Regions from separate parts of the Nostoc sp. DedQUE04 genome, predicted to be linked through region 2. Evidence: riboswitches for the same ligand, from Rfam matches in the RefSeq annotation. Region 2 holds a riboswitch; each other region holds the start of a gene.
The links. A riboswitch is a leader RNA that binds a small molecule or an ion and turns the genes downstream of it on or off. The one in region 2 is predicted to bind cobalamin.

Region 1 (3,596 bases), on a different contig from region 2:
AGTGACTATAGTTGCAGAAAAACTAATAGGTAACTCACTATCTTCTAATCCTAAATTTTCAAAACCTGGTATGAGTGGCGGCGCAGAAAATACCTCTAAATAACCTGGTGTCGGCAAAAAACTCGCAAAAAATGGACTAGAATAGTTTCCTCCAGAAGTGGAATATCCAAAACCATCACCTGTTAACTGCTGAGTATTAAGACTAATTAAATTATCAACATTAAAAGGTTCGTTTCCTGGGATTGGAGTTCCAGCGGGTTGCAGACTAGTAATTGTTTCACCATTTCGCGTACCAGTAATTCCAGTAATTAAGTAAAAACCCAAATCGTTAGGGGTGTCATTAGTAGTGAAAGTACCATTCGCCTCTATGCCAGTACCAGAATAATTCCAACTCCAACTTAAAGCAGAAGCAGCTGGCATTGTCCCGAAAACTAATCCAGATGTGGTGACGAGGGCTATGGCAGATAAAGCTAGATTTTTCATGGAAGTCGTTACTGCGATCGCGGATCTTGTAGAAGGTTCCCGTGTATTATACGGAAGGAAAGATAGTATTATCAATCTTGCCTATTTACTTAGCAGCGATCTAATAACCACGCCAAAGCGGTATCAACATTATTAACCTGCTCCCCTGGCGGTATCGCTGGACGATTTACCATCACAACCTTTACGCCCAGTTCTCGCGCGGCAATAATCTTGGGCTTTGTGGCATCGCCACCGCTATTTTTGCTGACGATGGTATCAATGTTATTTTCAATCAGAATTTTTCTTTCATTATTGAGGGTAAAAGGCCCGCGATCGCACAATACCATCCCCGGCGGTACTAAAGCATCTTCGCCAGGAGGGTCAATCATCCGCATCAAAAACCAAATTTTCTCCAAATGAGCAAAAGCGGCGAGTTCTTGCCTGCCAACTGTCAAAAACACTCGCTGTGACTGATTTTGCAGGGCTATTGCTGCGGCTGCAACACTATCAACTTCAATCCAGCGATCGCCACTTTCTTTTTCCCAAGGCGGACGGATTAACATCAAACGGGGTACTCCAACTTCCGTTGCCGCATCTGCCGCATTGAAGGAAATCTGACTAGCGAAAGGATGGGTTGCATCAATTAATAAGTCGATTTGCATGACTCGCAGATAGCTAGCCAATCCAGCCACACCACCGAAGCCTCCAACCCGTAAATCGCCCAGCGGTACTGACGGTTCGCGGGTGCGGCCAGCTAGAGAGGTGATTACTTCTAACCCTTGGATAGTCGTAACTTTGGCAGCTAATTCTGCTGCATCGCCCGTCCCACCCAGAATCAAAACGCGCATCATTTAGATAAAGGTGGAATCTTTGCTAAAATGCCCTTTTTCATTGCTTCTGGACGCTCTGACCAAGGCAGCAAACCATCTGCTTTAGCATAGTATTGACTAGCACATTCCAGCACCGCAGAGGCACTCCCATCAACGGCTAAATCACCAAATAAATATGTTAATTTGCCTTTAGCACTAAAGGCGACCACGCAAGAACGATTACAAGCACTCATACATTCAACTTCTTGAATTGGGAATCGATCTCGTAACTCCCAATCTTGTGCCAGCTGCTGAAGTTGGTGTAGAAGTTTTTCACCACCACTTTCACCTAAGCGTTTTCCATTTTGCCAAACACTGGCACAGGTTTTGCAAACAAATAAAGTATGTTCAGCAACATCCAAAGGATTAGTTGGGGAAATATTTACAGTAGTAGTCATCTGTACCTCGCAGATATGTGAAACTAATAAATCGATTTCGGCGGGCATCCTGACTCACTCAACTTGAGATTTTCTTTAATCTCAAATTGGTTCACAGTTGCGGGACAGTGCCGGATTTGCACCGAACTTTCCCCGTTACCTCTGGTAGCTGACTCCCACCAGAACCGAACAACCTTATCGATCGTACACTAAAGTTATCGGAGAATACGAAACAATAAGCTTTGCGCCAACTATCAAACTGGACGACAGCCAGATAAAATACTGTGCATATTTACTACTTGTCCAATAACTGCGATCGCAGGCGCACTATAATCCAGTTTGCTCTACCTCAACTGTATTGAAATTGACCGATAGCCTTTAATAATTTCAGGAACCTATGTCGGAATTTATATTAAATTCAGCAGAAATTGCAAAGAAGGCAATGGATAGTGTTGATCCATCACTTAGCGATAAATTTACAATGGTCATACGATTTCTTTCGGATAACCCTGCTGCGGCTTCACCGCGAAAAGGTAAAAATCAGCCTATCGTCGGGACAGAAGAATATATTATTGCCAGTGCTACAAATTTCAAAACAGGTCGTGACCCAAGAACACCCTTGCCATCTAGTACAATACCAGATGAAATGGTAAGTATCATCCTGAATAAGTATTTTGAAGTTCCGTATGAGGAATTGGGAAAAGCTGAAGAATTGCACCGCCTATCAATGGGGGCAGAGAACATTGTAGGGGATTTGCTAGAAAGGTACGTTGCGACAGTTATTGAACCGCATGGATGGATATGGTGTTCTGGTTCTATAGTTAAAGCAGTTGATTTTATATATTTTGATAACAAAAATGTCTGGCAATCGCTACAAGTAAAAAATAGAGATAATACTGAAAACTCTTCTTCTGCCGCTATCCGTAAGGGAACCCCAATTAAAAAATGGTTCCGAACTTTTTCTAAAAAAAAGGGGGACAACTGGGCTAAATTCCCCTCATTGGAAGGAAAAGAAGAGCTTTCAGAAGAAGGCTTCAGATCGTATGTTGAAAAATACCTTGCTGCTTTAAGAGAGATAAAGTCCTAACTCTTATACAGTATATGCTGTTGCTGTAAAAAGCGAACTTTGGATCGGTTTTATCTCTTCTAACGACTCACTAATTTTAGCTTCCCATAAAACATCATCGTTACCTTTATAACGTGAAAATGGGAAGTTCAAAGGGGGATGTTTTATCTTGCCACTCATGTGTGCCAGGATCGCTTTGCCTATTGCTTCTCCAAACCCGACAGGTACGGCATTGCCTATCTGCCGATATTGCTCAATGAGGGAACCACATACAACCCAACTATCTGGAAATTGCTGAATACGTTTATATTCCTGAATACTTAACGGGCGCAGATGTTCTGGGTGACAGATATCCGTTGCTGGCATGGCTGGAGATGTCACTAAAGTACAGCTTGGTCTATCCCATGACAAGCGTCTAAAGAAACCAGTTTTCCCTCCACCCGAGTAATAGGATTTTCCTAATGCTTCTTTCTGCAATTCTTCAGGTAGATGTTTCCAGTATTGACCCTCTTTTAATATTCTGTAATACTTTAGCCTCCCTTCTGGGAACTCGATATACTCTGCCTCACTTTGGCTTAAATCTGCAATAGATTCACGTAGGGTTATCCACCGATCAAGACCAAAATCACCACTTTCTGAATGTGTAGGGTATAAATAAGGAACCTTTTTCTTTCCACGATGGCAGATCATGACCACTCTTTCCCTAATTTGGGGGACACCATAATTTGCCGTGTTGTATAAGTTAAAGCTGATACTGTAACCACCTTTACGAAGTTCATTCACAATATATTTCAAAGCACCACCTGGCATTTCTTCTCTGGA
Region 2 (3,596 bases):
GATGTAATCACAAAACGCTTTCTAAACATAATAAACTAAGCAAACTACTAAATTAAGCAGCTATATTTTCTTGTAAATTTGAATCTTGATTTCTAGCTTTTTCTTTTTCTTCATTTTCTCTAAGCTCTTTAGACTTTTCAACAACTGCTGGATAGTAACAATCATCTGGTTGTATATCAAAGCCAAATAAATTAAATGCTGGCTTAATTTGCGCTTCAAACTCAGCAAGCCAAGATTTAATTCTTGACTTAATCACAATATTTGTTTCTTTATGAGTCTGACCTTCATTAAATGTCAGAGCATGGCGGTCAATAAAGTCGTAGGATTTGTAGAATAAATCTGGCATCACAAGTTCTACCAGACCTTCTGCAAGCATATTTTGACGCAGAGAAGAGTCATTATATCGCTCAAATTTTTCTTCTTCACCATGAAATAAGTTCTTGACAACAACATAATCTACTTGATCTTTACAAAGTTCACGCAGTTTTTCTAAAACATTTATGGAATCAAGAACTCTACTAATCACTGAAACCATTGTAACTTGGCAATTAATATCGGTTTTAAGCACTTCAAAAAATGATAACTCTTTGACATAACTTTCAAAAAAACCTCCAGATTGTGCTGGCAAGTCTAATAGTGTAATAGGATAATCACTCTCATCTAAATTAATTAATAAATCGTCAGCACCACCTCTATGGAAAATATCAATGTAACGTATTATCGGTCGGTAGTCTTTTTTGAAATATCTTTCTAATTGAGGATTTCTTAAGTCAGCTTCATAAGTAACACAGGGTAAATTTTTATTAATATAAAGTTGGAATAGCGCTCGTGCAAAGGTGCTTTTTCCCACGCCACCTTTATCACCTGTAACAATTATTAGCCGCTTTTTAGGTTTACTATCAGTGTTTAACGAAATATTATTATTGGTTGTATTATCATCAGACATGACTGTTTTACCCTTATTACTTCTATTTTTAGACATAACAATCCTCTACGAAGCAAATACACTTTGTTGATATAAATCGAAACTTTTAAACATTATCTTCTTCAAGATAATTCATTTATAATACTTGATAAGTATTTGACATAAGCAACATTTAATGATAAAATTAGTTGATTATACAGGTTCCCAGCAAACCACTTAAAATGACTGCATCTCTCCATCAATCCTCCCAGAATAACTAATTAGAATTCCAAAAATATCAATGCCTGGATCAATTTTAAAATGCTCATATAGTTGTCCTTAAAATTAGCTATATGAGGAAACCGATGAATACCCATTATTCAATGAAACCTGACTACTCTGTTTTACATAGATTGCTTTTAGTATGTAACCTCTAGCTCAAAAAGCCAATCAACAAACCTTCAATATTTAATCAACATCTGTTGATATATAAATTAGTAACAAATTTCATATAGTTTGCTTTAAACAGGTGTACTCGTATATTTATTTAATAAGCTTTATATGTTTATATAAACTAGTTTTTAATATCTTTATAATTTGAGTTAAATCCTTATTAAAAGAAAGCTAGATTGCTGGATTGTACCTGATTCACACGATTTAGTTACCTGAATATTGTGAGCAGCAGATGGGCTAGCAAGCAAAGTTAAAAAAGTTGTTCAAATCAGTGTATTTTTGTATTTTAAACCGCGTCTACCTTGAAAACCGTAGTTTTTTTGGAATTAGGGTAAAGCCCAGAACTCAAGCCACGACCGAATAATATACTTTCCTTAAAAACTCTAGGTTTCAAAATGGACGAGGTTTATCTGGGGAAACATCAGATTTTGCTTTAAACATTGACATTAAATAACTCGCTACGGCTGTTGATTTGAGTCGCCGTACCGTAAAGGGAATTCAGCAAAATATTGTCTTTTCGCTGGTAAGAAAAGCACTGTTTTTACTTTTGGGGACATTCGGGTTTGTCGGGTTAGCAGTTGCAGTTTTAGCTGATACCGGAAGTTCCTTGTTGGTAACGGCGAATGGAATGCGGCTGTTTAGAGCTAAACTGTCTCAATAAACTACGCTTTGTGAATACCTGGTAAAAAATCGCTGTTCAAAATTAGTAATGGTGATATAGTTACTCCAATCGGTTCTGATGGGTAGCAGCCATTGGACGCAAGGGGGAAAGTCCGGTGTAAATCCGGCGCTGTCCCGCAACTGTGAACCAAAATTAGGTGAGTCAGGATGCCCGCCGGTTAGAATCAACTCGTTTACATAAATCTGCGAGGTACAGATTATGAACAGAAAAAAACAGGCGTTAGTCAGTCTAACCCTGATGGCAGTTATCAGTTTTTATCTAGTAGTTGGTTTACCCAAACCCGCCTACGCCATGCACATTATGGAAGGTTTTTTACCTGTGCAGTGGGCAATTTTTTGGTGGATTGTGGCATTACCATTTTTTCTACTAGGATTGCGTAGTCTAACTCGCATTACCCAAGCTAACCCGGAATTGAAACTACTGCTGGGCTTGGCTGGTGCCTTTACTTTCGTGCTGTCAGCGTTGAAAATCCCTTCTGTAACAGGTAGCTGTTCTCACCCAACAGGGACGGGATTAGGTGCGGTGCTATTTGGGCCACTCACCATGACGGTTTTGGGTAGCTTAGTATTGTTGTTTCAAGCTTTGTTACTGGCGCATGGTGGCTTGACAACGCTGGGGGCAAATGCTTTTTCGATGGCGATCGCAGGGCCATTTGCGGCTTACTGGATATATAATCTGACAATAAAGTTGGGTGGTAAACAAAAAATCGCCATTTTTCTAGCAGCTGCGATCGCAGATTTACTCACCTACATTATCACTTCTATCCAACTCGCCCTAGCTTTTCCTGCACCTGTTGGCGGGTTTATTGCTTCATTTACCAAGTTCGCCGGAATTTTTGCTATAACTCAAGTCCCCTTAGCAATTAGTGAAGGATTGCTAACTGTATTGGTGTGGAACTGGCTGCAATCTTATAATCCTCAAGAATTAGAATTGCTGAAATTAATCAAACGGGAACCCCAAGGAAATGAGTCAATCTAAAAAAGGGTTGAGTAACTGGCTGTTGGTAGTAGCTGTATTAGCCTTAGCAGTTGCACCGTTAATATTTGTGCGCGATGGTGAATTTGCTGGTTCCGATGACAAAGCAGAAAAAGCTATTACTGAAATACAACCTGGATATAAACCCTGGTTCAAATCATTTTTTGAACCGGCTAGTGGTGAAATAGAAAGTTTATTATTTGCTTCGCAAGCAGCTTTGGGTGCTGGAGTAGTCGGTTATGCAATTGGGTTGTATAAAGGACGTTCTCAACAACAAAAACGTGAAGAATGAGCCTGCAAATAGACACTTTAGCTTATACCAATCGACTCCGAAGATTGCCACCAGAACATAAACTAATTTTTGCATTTACTACTCTTGCTATTTCCCTTGCTGCCCATCCGCTAGTGCAAATTTTAATAGCGCTTTGGATGGGTATTTGGACAGTTATTTATGCAAGAATTCCGGCTGGTGTTTATTTTCGGTTATTAATGTTCACCATAGTTTTTTGTTTGACAAGTTTACCAGCCTTGATGGTGAATGGAATTGCGATTAATGATTTGCCAAGGGTACAATCAGACTCA
Region 3 (3,596 bases), on a different contig from region 2:
TGTTTTCTCAGGGTATCCCCATCTCGAAGAAGCTTATCGAGTTGCAGAATTATTATTTCCCAGGTTGCCGTTACAAACTCCAGCGATCGCATTACCGCAGCAGGTTGCAAGTACATTCAGTGAATTTGTTACCAAAACAGATTTACTCAAACCCCAGCCAGTGTAAGCAATTCAAAATCCAAAAACTAACGTGATTTAACTCATAACACCCTAGTACAACATTGCATAAATTCGGCAAAACTCTGCGTTCCTCTGCGCTACGCCAGTTGCTACAACGCTGGGAAACCGCGCAACGCACTGGTTTAACTTTGCGTGCCTTTGCGTTTAAAAACACAACGATTTTACAAAAAAAAGCATGAGTACGAAAAAACCTCAACTTAGATTAGGTGCATTCTTGCCCAGCACTGGTCATCACGTAGCGTCATGGCGACACCCCGAAGCGCAAGCTAATGCTGGTTTGAACTTTCAGCATTATAAAAAGCTGGCACAGACAGCAGAACGCGGCAAATTTGACATGATCTTCTTTGCAGATGGTGTGGCTGTGCGCGATGCCTACGGCGGGCTACGCCAACGCAATCAAAGCGCCGACCTTTTGAGCCGGAATGGCAAACTCGTCCACTTTGAACCTCTTACCCTGTTGTCGGCTTTATCTGTAGTGACGGAAAACATCGGTTTGACGGCCACAGTATCAACCACCTACAACGAGCCTTATCATCTCGCCCGCAAATTTGCATCATTAGATTATCTTAGCGGTGGCCGTGCCGGTTGGAATCTCGTAACTTCTGCTACCGAAGCTGAAGCGTTGAACTTCAATCGGGAAAAGCACATGGAGCATACCCTACGTTATCAACGTGCCAAAGAGTTTGTGGATGTAGTCACGAAACTCTGGGATAGTTGGGAGGACGACGCCTTCTTACATGATAAGGAATCGGGTATTTACTTCGATCCAAATAAACTGCACGTTCCCAACCACAAAGGCGAGCATTTTTCAGTACGCGGCCCGCTGAATGTGGCGCGTCCCATCCAAGGTTATCCGGTGATCATTCAAGCTGGATCTTCCGAGGATGGTAAGGAGCTAGCTGCACAAACGGCGGAGGTAATTTTCACTGCCCAACAGACCTTGGCAGAAGCTCAGGCATTTTATACAGATGTGAAGGGGAGACTGGCTCAATACGGGCGCTCACCTGACCATCTTAAGATTATGCCAGGTGTATTCCCAGTTATCGGCAAAACTGAGCAAGAAGCTAAGGACAAATTCGATCGAATTCAGGAGTTGATCGATCCGGTAGTCGGCTTAAATTTGCTTGGCTCAATGATCGGTGGATTTGACCTATCTGGCTATCCATTGGACGGGCCGTTGCCGGAGTTACCAGAGACTAACGGGGGTAAAAGCCGTCAGCAACTTCTGACTGACCTAGCCAAGAGAGAGAATTTAACGATTCGACAACTGTATTTATCGATAGCTGGAGCGCGTGGGCATCGTCAGATTCTAGGCACACCAGAACAAATTGCCGATCAGCTAGAAGATTGGTTTGTCAATGGTGGGGCAGATGGCTTTAATATTATGCCGCCCTGGTTGCCCGGAGGATTGGATGAGTTTGTAGACTTGGTAATTCCTGAATTGCAACGTCGCGGTCTGTTCCGTACAGAGTATGAAGCAGGAACCCTGCGCGAAAATCTTGGTTTACCTCGTCCGGTAAATCAGTTTAGCAAAGTTGCTACTCGTGAAGCGGCGATCGCCTAACTTTTTCTAAAGCAAGTTTTGCAACAAAAAGGCTCAAGCATTCCTGCCTGAGCCATAACTAAATTCAATTTATAGATTAGCTTCAAGAACTATATCTTTCGATCGGTAGTGGATCAGCTCAGTTAAAATTTATCACCATAGTAATGTAAGATAATTATCTGGATGATGTCTGGTTGATATCTATAACCTCAACAAAGTCTAAATTACTAAAGCTGAGAGTTGGGAAACTCCGGTGAAATTCCGGGACTGTGCCGCAGCTGTGATGGGATGACCCAAGTCAGAATGCCAACTCTCAGGATGTCCTCAAGACACACTCACCGTCTACTCCCTGCGTTGCACGGGGAAGGAGTTCTAAGTTTGGTTTCTAGATTTGCCACTTGTCCTGGCTTGTTTTATGCTACTCCTGCCGCAGATGGTATATTATCTCGCGTTAGAATACCAGGTGGAATTATTAGTAGTCAGCAGTGCCGTGCGATCGCAGATATAGCAGAGCAGCACGGTGGCGGCTATATAGATGTGACTAATCGAGCCAACCTACAAGTTCGTGAAATCCGCACGGGGATAAATGCTGAGGTTCTGAAGTACCTACAAAATATGGGATTGGGTTCTGACAATACTGTTGTAGACCAAATCCGCAATATTATGACCAGTCCAACTGCTGGTATCGATCCCCAAGAATTAATCGACACTCGCCCCTTTGTCCAAGGTTGGGATGATTATATTGCTGCACATCCCGCGCTTTCGGGACTGTCGGCAAAATTTAGCGTTTGCTTTGATGGTGGTGGGATAATTCAGGTGTGCGATCGCTTGAATGATATCGCCTTTGCAGCTGTCTTACTTAACGATCGGGTTTATTTTCGTCTCTATCTCAGTGTTGGCGAGAAAAGTCAACCTCCCAGCGATACGGGAATTTTGTTACCACCAGAGGAATGTTTGCCCGTCTTAGCAGCTTTGGCGGATGTCTATCTAGCTTATAGTCATCCTACGAGTAAGCGGCGGCTACGTTTGAGAGAGTTATTGAATACTTTGGGTTGTGAAAATTATCTCCAAGAAGTTGAGCAGCGTTTACCTTTTTCTTTTTTGTACAGTGAAATAAGAAAAGACCTACTCTCCGAGCAAGGCAAGCTACGGTGTACACACAAGTCTGAAACAGTTCACTCATCAGAGCTTAAGCGTAAGTTTTACCCCTCCCTAACCCTCCCCTTGGAAAGGGGAGGGAACTGTATTTCTAGTTTCCCCCCTTTCCAAGGGGGGATTAAGGGGGGTAATTCGATGTGTGTGTACACTGTAGAGGAAGGCAAAGGGGAAAAATATCAGCATATTGGCATCCATCCCCAACGTCAGCAAGGCTTATTTTACATTGGTGTTGTCTTGCCCTTGGGCCGATTGCAAAGTAGACAGATGCGGGGTTTAGCAGATTTAGCAGCAAAATACGGCAGTGGAACTCTCAGGCTAACCCCTTGGCAAAATTTGCTCCTTACAGATATTCCTCAGCAATGGGTTGCTGATGTCCAAGGTGAAATTGCTTTATTAGGATTAGATTTTTCTGCAAACAACGTCAAGGGTGGATTAGTTGCCTGTTCGGGAAAAAAGGGTTGCACCGCTTCTGCCACTGACACTAAAAGTCATGCGTTGGCATTGGCAGAGTATCTTAAAACTCGCGTTACTCTTGATTACCCAGTTAATATCCACTTCACTGGCTGCGAAAAATCTTGTGCCCAGCATAGCAAAAGTGATATTACTCTCCTCGGCGTCACCATTGAGGCTGAAAATAGAACTGTGGAAGGCTATCACGTTTATGTTGGTGACAGTAATCAGAAATTCGGACGCGAACTATATCAATATGTAACTT

Region 1: it holds a riboswitch for cobalamin, as region 2 does, so the genes downstream of both, RM049_RS03150 (DUF1636 family protein) here and RM049_RS15030 (energy-coupling factor ABC transporter permease) in region 2, are expected to answer to the same signal.
Region 3: it holds a riboswitch for cobalamin, as region 2 does, so the genes downstream of both, cobG (precorrin-3B synthase) here and RM049_RS15030 (energy-coupling factor ABC transporter permease) in region 2, are expected to answer to the same signal.

What each region holds. Positions count from the first base shown of each region.
Region 1 covers NZ_JAVRCA010000003.1:124,314-127,909, reverse strand. The annotation lists gene RM049_RS03160 (PEP-CTERM sorting domain-containing protein) at 1-483, opposite strand, end outside; gene RM049_RS03155 (cobalt-precorrin-6A reductase) at 573-1,310, opposite strand; gene RM049_RS03150 (DUF1636 family protein) at 1,310-1,729, opposite strand; cobalamin riboswitch at 1,751-1,913, opposite strand; partial or broken gene RM049_RS39200 (uroporphyrin-III C-methyltransferase) at 1,963-2,059, opposite strand; gene RM049_RS03145 (SinI family restriction endonuclease) at 2,106-2,795, shown strand; gene RM049_RS03140 (DNA cytosine methyltransferase) at 2,799-3,596, opposite strand, start outside.
Region 2 covers NZ_JAVRCA010000018.1:24,355-27,950, forward strand. The annotation lists gene RM049_RS15015 (hypothetical protein) at 1-29, opposite strand, end outside; gene RM049_RS15020 (chromosome partitioning protein ParA) at 53-982, opposite strand; partial or broken gene RM049_RS15025 (hypothetical protein) at 1,812-2,018, shown strand; cobalamin riboswitch at 2,072-2,212, shown strand; gene RM049_RS15030 (energy-coupling factor ABC transporter permease) at 2,238-3,017, shown strand; gene RM049_RS15035 (energy-coupling factor ABC transporter substrate-binding protein) at 3,004-3,306, shown strand; gene cbiQ (cobalt ECF transporter T component CbiQ) at 3,303-3,596, shown strand, end outside.
Region 3 covers NZ_JAVRCA010000047.1:18,508-22,103, forward strand. The annotation lists gene ssuD (FMNH2-dependent alkanesulfonate monooxygenase) at 1-166, shown strand, start outside; gene RM049_RS26400 (LLM class flavin-dependent oxidoreductase) at 356-1,744, shown strand; cobalamin riboswitch at 1,922-2,053, shown strand; gene cobG (precorrin-3B synthase) at 2,027-3,596, shown strand, end outside.